Regions from separate parts of the Pantoea sp. CCBC3-3-1 genome, predicted to be linked through region 1. Evidence: predicted binding sites of a transcription regulator. Region 1 holds the regulator's gene; each other region holds the start of a gene.
The links. The regulator PurR, encoded in region 1, represses purine synthesis genes. The targets are predictions, from matches to a motif close to CANGCAAACGTTTGCNTG.
Positions count from the first base shown of each region.

Region 1 (3,120 bases):
GCATTGTTAAAGCCGAGCGAACCCGTCAGCTGGTGGTCGATTTTTATCGCCACTTTCCCGATATGGAGCTGCATCTTGCGCATGAGGTTTTTAACGGCGTCTGGGATGCGCTGGCAGATGGTCGGGTAGACGTGGCCATTGGCGCTACCCAGGCGATACCCGTTGGCGGTCGCTTTGCGTTTCGCAATATGGGCGCGTTGAACTGGCGATGTGTGGTACAGGCCGCGCATCCGCTTGCGCAACGGCTGGAACACGTCAGCGAGGACGCGATTCGCGAATGGCCTTCGCTGTTGCTGGAAGATACCTCAAGGGCGCTACCCAAAAGGACGACCTGGACGCTGGATAACCAGCGACGGCTGGTGGTGCCGGACTGGCAGAGTGCGTTTGACTGCTTGCTGGCGGGACTGTGTGTTGGCATGGTGCCGGGCCATCTGGCTCAGCCTTTGTTGCGCAACGGCACGCTACGCGAAATTACCCTGGATCCTGCTTTTCCTGACAGCCCCTGCTGCGTCAGCTGGTCGGAACAACAGGCATCACCGGCGCTGAGCTGGCTGCTGGACTATCTCGGCGAAACGGAAACGCTGAACAGCGAATGGTTGCGGGAAGAGTAAGCGGGCGGAGTGAGAATGAAACGCCGGTTATCTGCATTAAAGCAGATAACCGGCTAAAATCTTAGCGACGGTAATCCATAAACGGGCCGTCAGCGACCGAGCGACGCTCGATCAGCGTTGGATGAACTTCGATGGTCTGGGGCTCTTCGCGCTTGCTGGTGATGCGGTCAAGCAGCATATTGAATGCGGTTGCACCCAGTCGCTCTTTAGGCTGATGCACGGTGGTTAGCGCAGGCGCAAAGTAGCGTGAGTTGCGCACGTTGTCATAACCGATCACCGAAATATCCTGCGGGACACGCAGTCCCATCTCATCTGCTGCGCAAATTGCGCCCATAGCCATAATATCGCCGCCGCAGAATACGGCGGTAGGACGCTGCTTTTGCGCAAGAATTTGCTGCATCGCACGATAGCCGGATTCCGGCTCGAAATCGCCCTGCACCAGCCACTCCTCACGCAGGGTGATGCCCGCTTCTGCCAGCGCTTTCAGAAAACCGGCATGGCGGCCGCCGCCGGTGTTGCGCTCCAGCTGGCCTGGAATGGCACCAATATCGCGATGGCCCCGGTCAATCAGATAGCGCCCAGCCAGATAGCCGCCTTCAAACGCGTTGTCCAGCACGGTGTCGGTAAAATCACCCCGTGATTCGCCCCAGTCCATCACCACCATAGGGATATTACGATGATCTTCCAGCATCTGAATCAGCTCATCGGGATATTCCGAGCACATCACCAGCAGGCCATCGACGCGTTTCTGCGCCATCATTGACAAGTAGGCCTGCTGTTTTTGCAAATCGTTATGCGCATTACCCAGGATCAGGGTATAGCCTTTGGCAAAACAGCTGTTTTCCACCGCTTCAATAATTTCGGCAAAATAGGGCGCTTCGCTGGACGTGGCAAGCAGGCCAATCGTCCGGGTATTGTTCACCTTCAGGCTACGGGCCACGGCGCTGGGGGAATAATGCAATGCTTTGATTGCAGCCCAGACGGCTTCTCGTGTCTCTTCAGCGACGAAGCGGGTTTTATTGATGACGTGGGACACGGTGGTGGTGGAGACACCGGCGCGTTTAGCCACATCTTTAATGGTTGCCATGAAATAGCTACTCCTGCGCCTATCGCAACTTGCTGATAAGCATCTTGTTAAACGTTTGCCTGGTAACAAAGAAACCTGACGTTGGTTGGCGTTTTTTTTGTGGTCCGGATACGTCAGGAAGGAAAAAAAGGCGGTAAAAGCCTGCCGCGGAGCCCGATAAAATCTGGCCTCCTGGCGTGTTGCGCAACAAAAAAAGGATTCTAACAAGGCTGGGGCGAGAAAACGAGATTTTTACGGCCCGACGGGGAAAATCTTTGCCTGTGTTAATGCTTTGTATAACCCGTCGGGCTCGGTTAGCGAATGGTTTTCGGCGTCATTACCCGACGAGCGCCAACGTAGTGACGCTGCCAGTAATCTTCGCTCAAGGCGGTAACCTGAATATCTTTGCCGGTACGCGGTGACTGAATAAATTTGCCATTCCCCAGGTAAACGCCAACATGATCGGCGGTTCCGCGTCCGTTAATCTGGAAGAACACCAGATCGCCTTTCTCCAGCTCATCGCGTTTGATCGACGCCGCGTCACGCAGATGGAACATCTCATTAGCGGTGCGTGGAATTTTAAATTTCACCAAATCTTTATAGGCATACCAGACCAGACCGCTACAGTCGAAGCCGGTTTTAGGCGATGTCCCCCCCCACTGGTAAGGTTTGCCGAGCTGGCCCATGAGTTTGCTCATCGCGGTTTCGCGCGCTTTCTGATAGCGAACACGGTGCGCTTTGCTGAGCTTAAGGGGCGCTGTAGCAGAATTTTCCGTCAGCGATTCAGCCGCTTCCGGGTGGCGTGAGTGACGGCCATAGCGTTTTTTAGGCGGAAGCGCAGCGGTCTGAACGGTTTTCTTTTTAAATTTATACTTCTTCAGGATGGGCGTTCGGGCTTTTTTAGCGGTGACTTCTTTGACTTTTTTCGTGCCGGTTGATTTTACCGGGCGGCGTTTGCGACGATCGTCTTCACGTGCCGCCGTGTTGCTGTCCACTTTATGGTGGCTGGCATTGACGGGAGCATGGGGCGATGCGTGTGCCATATTCAGGAACAGTTGCGCAAAGGCCAGCATGATAAGCGTAATGAGTGAACGCATCGTTACCATTAACAGTTTGTGCTCCCGCCAGCGGCCAGAGCCTGGATAATTAGGGATATCTGCGCCAGGGCAGACAGCTCGGACAATTCTAATCGAACTCATTACCAAAGGGTTAGGCTTTTTTGTTTCAAGAATACATAACACGTAAAAGCTGTAAAAATTAGCCGAATCAGCTGCTTATCTGCGCAGTTTCGCGCGGTTTTTTTCTAAAGTCAGCACACCAGATGGCTGGGAAATGGTATTTTAACGCAGGCCATCGCCTTGTTAGCTGTAAAACCCTGCTGAAAATGACGTTTTCATCAACGGGCCAGACTCGCTACAATTAACAGACATGTAGTTCTTAAAG
Region 1 covers NZ_CP034363.1:2,003,424-2,006,543, forward strand. The annotation lists gene punR (DNA-binding transcriptional activator PunR) at 1-611, shown strand, start outside; gene purR (HTH-type transcriptional repressor PurR) at 673-1,698, opposite strand; gene EHV07_RS09580 (C40 family peptidase) at 1,992-2,774, opposite strand.

Region 2 (3,120 bases), 2.0 Mb from region 1:
TGATGTTGCGCGTGTACGGCATCCCGCAACTGCCTGAACTGGTGATGGCCAGCAATGGACGTCCTCACTTTGCCGACAGCGATCTGCCCGATTTCAGCATTGCCTATGCTGGCAACATCGTTGGCGTATTGCTGGCTGATGAAGGCGGATATGCAGGCCTGGATATGGAAATTGTCCGCGCGCACAGTCGCCAGACGCTGGAACAGCATTCACGCGATATTTCCACCGCTGAAAAAGCCTGGATTAACGCGCAGGCCGATCCCGATGAGGCAGCGACGCAATTATGGACAATGCGACAAAGCGTTTTGAAACTGACGGGCGACAAGGAGAGGGGCAAAGATTCGCTACAGTTGCAGCCTGCTTCAGGAAGGCTTCGCTCCTCATTGTTTACGACTATTCAGGCCATTTCCGACGTAGAACCGCTGATCATCTGGTCCTGTGCGCTTTCGCCCGGTAGCGAACATCTTACTCTGTGGGAGTTTGAAGCGGACAGCTGGACACTGCTGCGGGATATTCCTGCTTATGCGCAGAATTTGGGAGCGAGGATGCTACGATTAACCAGCCTGTCTTCGGGAAAAGTCTCTGGTGACTGAACAGCCTCCCACACGACAAGCGTGCAGGAGGCATGGTACTCAATCAGTGTGCGTCAATGAACACAATTTTCAGCACAAACAGCAGGGCAACGACCACCACGCAAGGGCTGATTTCACGCCAGCGGCCGGTTCCCAGCTTCATTACGCAATAAGAGATAAAGCCCAGCGCGATCCCTTCGGTAATAGAGAAGCTGAACGGCATCATAATGGTCGTGACGAAAGCAGGAACGGCTTCGGTCAGATCGTCCCACTTCACGCGCGCCAGGCTGGATGTCATCAATACGCCAACATAGATCAGCGCGCCAGCAGCTGCATAAGCCGGAACCATGCCAGCCAGCGGCGACAGGAACATCACCAGCAGGAACAGGATCCCCGTAACCACCGCCACCAGACCGGTACGGCCGCCAATGGAGACGCCGGAGGAGCTTTCAATATATGCGGTAACGGAAGAGGTGCCGATAAAAGCACCCGCAACGGAGCTGATGCTGTCGACAAACAGCGCCTGCTTCATACGGGGGAAGGTGCCCTTTTCATCGGTCAGACCGGCTTTATCCGTCACGCCAATCAGCGTACCGGAGGAGTCAAACAGATTGACCAGCATAAAGGAAAAGATGATGCCGGCCATGCCGATATTCAGCGATCCCGCCAGGTCAACCTGTCCGACAATCGAGGTCATGCCGGTTGGCACAGAGAAAACGCCGCCATACTTTACATCACCAATCGCCAGGCCAATCAGCGTGGTGACCACGATAGAAACCAGCACCGCAATATGAATGTTACGCGAAGCAAGGATAGCGATAATAAAGAAGCCCAGTGCGCCCAGCAGGACGCTGTGCGAAGTTAAATCCCCTACCGCCACCAGCGTCTCTTTGTTTGCCACCACGATGCCGGCATTTTTCAGGCCGATCATCGCAATAAACAGACCAATACCGGCCGTAATGCCCACACGCAGGCTCATCGGGATATTAGCAATCATCCAGTAGCGGACGCGGAAAAGGGTCAACAGCAGCAGGCCAACCGCGCCCCAGAAGATAGCGCCCATCCCTGTCTGCCACGAGATGCCCATTGCGCCGACCACCACAAAGGCAAAAAAGGCGTTCAGGCCCATTGCCGGAGCCAGCGCTACCGGAAGGTTGGCGACCAGGCCCATCAGAATACTGCCTGCGGCTGCAATCAGGCAGGTCGTCACAAACACCGCCTGCGTATCCATACCGGCCACGCCAAGAATTTGCGGGTTCACGAATACGATATAGACCATGGTCAGGAAAGTCGTGAAACCGGCAATGACTTCGGTCCGTACTGTGGTGCCGTGTTGCTGGAGTTTGAAGATCCGCTGCAGTAGACCTGAGTTATTCATTATGAGATTCCAAAACGGAGAAAAGTTATCGTCGGCTATCCTAACCGATAAATTTTAATTTGCCAGATAGCACAACGGTTTTTTCGCAACCGATTGCGCTGTAGATGCCCGAAGATCGCGGCATCTAACTGAAATTGACATTACAGGTCGCAATTCTGTTAAGGATCGTTACAGTGATGCAAAGAAAGCAAACCTGAGGAGGCACGATGTCTGTTAGCTGTGTGTTTTTCGATTGTGACGGAACGCTGGTGGACAGCGAACTGCTTTGTACCCAAGCCTACGTGAATACGTTCGCCCGGTTCGGTGTCGAACTTTCGCTACAGGAAATGTTTGAAAAGTACAAAGGCGTGAAGCTGTACGACATTATTGCGGATGTGTGCGCTGAACATGCTCTTAAAGCCAGGAAAGAGGAGATCGAACCGGCCTACCGTGAGGAGGTAGCCCGTTTGTTCGATGAGCAGCTACAGCCCATCGCCGGGGCGAAAGCCTTGCTGGAGAAGATCGCGGTCCCAATGTGCGTGGTATCGAACGGCACCGTGAGCAAAATGCAGCATTCGCTGGGCCTGACCGGGATGCTTTCCTTTTTTGATGACCGGTTGTATAGCGGTTACACCCTTTCCAGCTGGAAACCCGATCCAGCGCTGATGTTCCATGCGGCAAAAGAGATGTCTGTTCCCATTGAGCAGTGCATCCTGGTTGATGACTCCGAAGCGGGCGCCAAAGCCGGTATCGCGGCAGGTATTCCGGTATTTTATTACTGTGCAGATGCGCACAACAAACCGCTGGATCATCCGCTGGTAACAACGTTTGATGATATGGCGCAGCTGCCGGAGCTGTGGCGGGAAAGAGGCTGGGGGATTACACGCTAGCCGATGACTCGCTAAGGGCGGCTCAGCGCAGTGATGGCGTGAAGTTGCCCTTTAGCCGCCCTTATCCGACCATGAATATTACCCAATTGCGCCCAGCGTATCCTCGTTGCCCTGCTTTTTAGGCAGCAGGAACAGGGTGGCGAAAATATCCAGCAGATAAATAAGCGCCAGCAGCGTGATGGCCGCGTTAAAGGAGAGCTTCATCACCAGCAGGCCAATCACCAATGGACCAAAACCGCCCACGCCCCGCCCCAGATTGAACAACACGTTTTGCGCCGTTGCACGCACCTGTGCCGGATAG
Region 2 covers NZ_CP034363.1:4,990,876-4,993,995, reverse strand. The annotation lists gene EHV07_RS23420 (4'-phosphopantetheinyl transferase superfamily protein) at 1-593, shown strand, start outside; gene EHV07_RS23415 (NCS2 family permease) at 637-1,950, opposite strand; gene yieH (6-phosphogluconate phosphatase) at 2,157-2,819, shown strand; gene EHV07_RS23405 (MFS transporter) at 2,898-3,120, opposite strand, start outside.
Region 2: the regulator PurR is predicted to act here: its motif matches at 2,033-2,050, upstream of EHV07_RS23415 (NCS2 family permease).

Region 3 (3,120 bases), 1.2 Mb from region 1:
CGACGGGTCGACCAGGTTAATGGCTAACGCCTTCACCCCTTTCGCCACCAGCACATCAACCTGATCGTTCTGGGTCGACTGGCTGTTTTGCGAGTCGTTCATCAGCAGCTGAACATCGCTGCTATTTTTTGCTTCTTTCTCAATGTCTTTACGTACGACGGACATAAAGTTGTCGTCATATTTATAGATGGTCACGCCGATACGGGTGTCGGCAGCCTGTGCTGCGCCACTTAACATCATGCTGGCAACCAGGGCAGTGAGCGTGAAAGCCTTTTTCATGGTATCTCCGGTTTTATGTAGGGTCGTTCTCAGCGTCGCGGTCAGGAACAGCGCTGGCGTGACGTTATTTGTTACATCAAGTTTCATAGCCGGTAAGTGGCTGTCATCATAGTGAAGACAATGTTAATTAACTGTGAATTTACTCACAGATTGAAAACGGTTACACGACGGTATTATTCGGGTAAGTGACGGGTGCCACATTTTGGCAGCTGCCAACGGAATGCCGACGAACCAGCGTGGGCATAAAGCAGTGATCCGCGCTCTCGTCCAGCTGCCCTGCTGCGCCCTGAAGCGCCAATTCTGTCGCCAGCTTTGCCATAGAAACAATCGGATAACGCACGGTGGTTAATTGGGGATCGGTGTAGCGGGATATAGGAATATCATCAAAACCGATGACTGAAACCTGCTTCGGCACCGCAATGCCGTTATCTTTTAGCGCGGCAAGCGCACCGGCCGCCATGCTGTCGTTGTAGGCAAAGATGGCGGTTAAGTGCTGATTTCGTCCCAGCAGTTCCACCATAGCGGCTTCACCACCCTGCATATCGGGTTCTGCGCTGGCGCACCAGCTTTCCGGCGGTACGCTTCCCTGCTCCGCCATCGTCTGCTGCCAGCCGGCGCGGCGCTGCACGTCGTCTTCAATGGCATGGCAGGAACCCAGATAGCCAATACGCTGATGCCCCTGTTGTTGCAGCGTGCGGGTCGCTATCTGCGCGCCGCTAAGGTTATCCAGGCAAACGCAGCGGTGCTCATAGCCCGGTAGCGAGCGGTTAATCAGAACCATGCCCGGCACCTGATACATCAGCGAGGAGAGCTCCTCATCGCCCAGCGCCTTAGCGTGAACCACCAGCGCATTGCAGCGCTGGCGGATCAGCACTTCAATAGCGTGGCGCTCTTTATCCGCCTGATGATAGGAGTTGTTGATCAGTACATGCTTTTGCATCCGCTGGGCGACGGTATCAACAGCCTTCACCAGCGCACCAAAAAAGGGATCGGACACGTCCATCACCACCACGCCGATGGTGTCGCTTACCTGTGAGGCGAGCGCCTGTGCATTGGCATTGGGCCGGTAGCCAAGCCGCTCAACAATGCTCAGGACTTTGTCACGCGTTTCTGGCGTAACGGCGGCGCTGTTATTCAGCACGCGCGACACTGTCGCCACCGATACGTTGGCCTCGCGGGCCACATCGCGAATGGTGATCATGACCTGCTACCTGAGGAAGATAAGATTTGCATAGCCCTCCCGGACACTGTGATTCCGGCGGTCATTCTGACAGAGGGCGGGCTTACGCTACGTGAGGGGTGTCACAGGGATGAAAACGGTTACATTGACGGATGTCACCTTTGTGACCGATATCAATGCCGGGAAGTTGATTTGGTTAACGGCTGACCGCCGCCTGCTACGGTCAATTTACGCCACAACCATTCAACCGGCCCCTGGCGGAAATAGCGTAGCCAGAGAACGGAGAAAAGCAGATTGGCCAGCCAGACGCCGGGCACGACGGCCAGCAGCGACAGGCGGTCGAGCTGATTAAACCAGCCGAAACGGTTAAAGAGCGTGGTGCAAATCAGCGTCTGTAACAGATAGTTGCTCAGCGCCATGCGTCCTACGCAGCTTACGGCATGGGTGATTCTCAGCCGGACAAGCGTTGGCCAGTAACCAAAACAGAGCGCGGCATAGCCCACGGCCTGAAGCGGCGCGCCAAACTCACGCGGAACCTGGAGAAAAAAACCGGCCCAGCGGTAGTCCCATCCGACGTGCCATTGCAGCCAGATGCCAGGCAGCTGGATCAGTAAAGCCAGCCCCAGCAGGAGAACGGCGGTGCGACGATAGTGCGCCACGCCCCAGTTTCCCTTTAGCCAGCCGCTGCGCATCAGCGCTGCGCCAATCATCATTAAGCCTGCCAGCTGCCAGCCATACTGTATTGCCAGCGACAGCAGGCTGGATGAAAGCAGTTCAACCCGATTATGCACCGCTTCCCAGCCGCCATGGGTTTTCCAGAACGTTTCGTATTGCACCTGCGCGACGTCAGGCAGCCATGAACTGCCCGGCTGATGCCCGGAGGCCATTCCCAGTACAATCAGCACGCCACTGCCAATCACATAGAGCAGCGCACCCGTGTTAAACAGCTGGCGCGTTGAGGCGACGTCGCGGATCATGCGCCAGGCCACAATGCCAATCAGGCCGTAGTCGAGCAGAATATCGCCTTCCCAGAACATCAGGCTGTGCAGAACGCCAAACAGCGCCAGCCAGGTCAGCCTGGCCTGTAGCCAGCGCTTGCCGCGTGGCAAAAGCATATTGAGCGAAGCGCCAAACAGCAGAGCAAACAACGCCAAAAATTTTAGTTGGGCAAGCAGATCGACAGCGGCCCAGGCTAGCGCATCCTGCAACGCAGGCGCTCCGTTCCAGGCGGGATTGAGATAGGCTGCGGCGGGCAGCCCAAAGGCATTAATATTGAGCAGCAGGATCCCCAGAATGGCGAGGCCTCGGATAAAATCCAGCGTCTGTATACGCGGCATCGGGGATCCTGAGTCGATTAGCTATGACGAACGGCGCGCAAGAACTCCTGACGGGTGTTCTGGCTTGATTTGAACAGGCCGCCCAGCGACGTTGTGGTCGTCGCGCTGGTTGCATCGCGGATGCCGCGAGCTTTCACGCAGTAATGCACCGCATCAATCGATACCGCAACATTGTTGGTGCCTAACAGCGTTTGCAGCGCCACCAGGATTTGCTGAGTCAGGCGTTCCTGCACCTGCGGACGCGAGGAGAAGAACTGCACGATGCGGTTAATCTTGGACAGGCCAATCACTTTATCTTTAGGGATATAAGCCACTGTCGCTTTG
Region 3 covers NZ_CP034363.1:3,251,213-3,254,332, forward strand. The annotation lists gene mglB (galactose/glucose ABC transporter substrate-binding protein MglB) at 1-279, opposite strand, end outside; gene galS (HTH-type transcriptional regulator GalS) at 440-1,480, opposite strand; gene yeiB (DUF418 domain-containing protein YeiB) at 1,633-2,796, opposite strand; gene folE (GTP cyclohydrolase I FolE) at 2,814-3,120, opposite strand, start outside.
Region 3: the regulator PurR is predicted to act here: its motif matches at 1,589-1,606, upstream of galS (HTH-type transcriptional regulator GalS).

Region 4 (3,120 bases), 760 kb from region 1:
TGGCACGAGGTTCCAGGTCCGGCGGCAGAATATTCAGCGCAGCGAAATCCGCATGCATTTCGGCAATCATTCGGTTGGTCAGTGCTTCGACGCTTTCGCCATTTTCATTGGCACGTTTGATGATCTTATCGTCGATATCAGTGATATTACGCACATATTTCAGCGAATATCCCAGGTAACGCAGGTAACGCGCCACGACGTCAAAAGCCACAAAAGTACGTCCATGGCCGATGTGACAGAGGTCGTAAACGGTAATGCCACACACGTACATGCCAACACTGCCAGCATGAATAGGTTTAAATTCCTCTTTTTGACGACTCAGGGTATTAAAAATCTTAAGCATTGAGACATTCCGTTTTTAGCGTGTGCGACGTTAGCGAGTGAAACTCATATTCTGCCGTATTGTTAACGTAACCGCCACGCAAAGCAAGGCTATGCCTGCCTCCGTTTATGCGGCGATACTGACTCATCATCACTTTTTGTGATATAAAAGCCCTCTATCTATAGCGGTCGTGCGCCTGCGTGAGCGCCGACGGCGACGCAATCTAAACCCTTCAACCTTGACAGGATGAGAATATGGTCACTTTCCAGACTAACCATGGCGATATCGTTATCAAAACTTTTGATGATAAAGCGCCAGCCACTGTTAAAAACTTCCTGGATTACTGCCGTGAAGGTTTCTACGACAACACCATTTTCCACCGTGTGATCAACGGCTTTATGATCCAGGGCGGCGGCTTTGAGCCGGGCATGGCGCAGAAAGCAACGAAAGAAGAGATCCGTAACGAAGCGAACAATGGCCTGAAGAACACCAAAGGTACGCTGGCGATGGCCCGTACTCAGGCGCCTCACTCTGCAACTGCACAGTTCTTCATTAACGTAGCCGACAACGACTTCCTGAATTTCCGTGACGAAAGCCTGCAAGGCTGGGGTTACTGCGTGTTCGCAGAAGTTGTGGAAGGCATGGACGTGGTTGAGAAGATCAAAGCCGTGGCAACAGGCCGCAGCGGCATGCATCAGGACGTGCCAAAAGATGACGTTGTGATCCAGAAAGTCACCGTCAGCGAATAATGTCTCACACGCTGTTTATCGCAGATTTGCATCTGTGTGCAGAAGAACCGGCAATTACTGCCGGTTTTCTTGCTTTTTTACGGCGTGATGCGCGGCAGGCCGAGGCGTTATATATTCTCGGCGATCTGTTTGAAGCCTGGATCGGCGATGACGATCCCGATCCGCTTCACGCTGAAATAGCCGCCGCATTACGTGAATTACAGCCGCTCAACATCCCCTGTTATTTTATCCACGGCAACCGTGATTTTTTGCTGGGCAAACGCTTTGCCGCCGCCAGCGGGATGACGCTGCTGCCGGAAGAGCAGGTGCTGGAAATCCACGGACAACGGATTTTGATCATGCATGGCGATACGCTTTGTACCGACGACGAAGGCTATCAGCGCTTCCGTCGCAAAGTACATCAGCCCTGGCTGCAAAAACTGTTTCTTTTATTGCCTCTGTTTATTCGTCAACGCATTGCGCTAAAAATGCGGGCGGGCAGCAAGCAGGCTAACAGCAGCAAAGATTTCACCATTATGGATGTCAATGCCGCCGCCGTTCAGGACACCATGGCTCGCCATCAGGTACGCTGCCTGATCCACGGCCACACCCATCGCCCGGCGGTTCATCAGCTTAGGGTTGATAACCAGCCAGCAGAACGCATTGTGCTCGGTGCCTGGCACAGTGAAGGGTCAATGATTCGGGTCAGTGAGAACGAAACCCGACTGATTTCCTTTCCCTTCTGAGCCGGCGAAAAGTCGTTATAAGCCGCGTTTAAGGCCAGAGCAAACGTTTTCCTGGCCCCACAGTCATGATATTCTCTCTCTCCTTCCCATCTGGCGGCCAGCAGGCTGGCAGATGACGTATGTACAATCACAGGAGTCAGACCCGCATGTCTTCCAACGCCGCACCGGCCCGCATTGCTATTGTTATGGGATCCAAAAGTGACTGGGCAACCCTGCAATTTGCCGCGGAAATTCTCACCAGCCTGGCTGTTCCTTTTCATTGCGAAGTGGTTTCAGCGCACCGTACGCCGGATAAGCTGTTTAGCTTTGCCGAGCAGGCCGCAGAGAACGGCTTCGACGTGATTATCGCAGGTGCCGGCGGCGCAGCGCATCTGCCGGGCATGCTGGCCGCTAAAACGCTGGTGCCGGTACTGGGCGTGCCGGTACAGAGCGCAGCGCTAAGCGGCGTCGACAGCCTGTATTCTATCGTGCAAATGCCACGCGGCATTCCGGTAGGCACACTGGCAATTGGTAAGGCGGGCGCGGCTAATGCAGCCCTGCTGGCGACACAGATTCTGGCGCTGCACGATGCAGATCTGGCAGGTCGGTTGGCGAACTGGCGTCAGGCACAGACCGATGACGTGTTGAATAACCCGGATCCGCGGGAGGAAGCATGAAGCCGGTTTGCGTATTAGGAAATGGCCAGCTGGGCCGGATGCTACGCCAGGCGGGTGAGCCGCTGGGTATCGCCGTTTATCCTGTCGGCCTGGATGCCGAGCCAGAAGCCCTCCCCATTCAGCAGAGCGTAATCACAGCAGAAATCGAGCGCTGGCCTGAAACCGCGCTGACCCGCGAGCTGGCAAGCCACACCGCCTTTGTTAACCGCGATATCTTCCCCCGTCTGGCCGACCGCCTGACGCAAAAGCAGCTGCTGGATCGGTTAGGACTTGCTACCGCGCCATGGCAACTGCTGGCCGACGGAGCAGAATGGCCGCAGGTTTTTGCCCGCCTGGGCGAACTGGCTATCGTTAAGCGCCGCACCGGCGGCTACGATGGCCGGGGACAATGGCGACTGCGTGCGCATGAGACCGATTCCCTCCCTGCTGATTGCTATGGCGAATGCATTGTAGAGCAGGGAATTAACTTCTCTGGCGAGGTGTCGCTGGTAGGTGCACGCGGGCACGATGGCAGCACCGTGTTTTATCCGCTGACGCACAATTTGCATCAGGATGGCATTCTGCGTACCAGTGTTGTGCTGCCAGAAGCCGATGCTGCGCGACAGAAGCAAGCTGAAAGTATGCTTTCGGCCATTATGCACGAGCTGAACTATGTAGGCGTGATGGCG
Region 4 covers NZ_CP034363.1:1,243,522-1,246,641, reverse strand. The annotation lists gene cysS (cysteine--tRNA ligase) at 1-343, opposite strand, end outside; gene ppiB (peptidylprolyl isomerase B) at 577-1,071, shown strand; gene lpxH (UDP-2,3-diacylglucosamine diphosphatase) at 1,071-1,796, shown strand; gene purE (5-(carboxyamino)imidazole ribonucleotide mutase) at 1,943-2,452, shown strand; gene purK (5-(carboxyamino)imidazole ribonucleotide synthase) at 2,449-3,120, shown strand, end outside.
Region 4: the regulator PurR is predicted to act here: its motif matches at 1,833-1,850, upstream of purE (5-(carboxyamino)imidazole ribonucleotide mutase).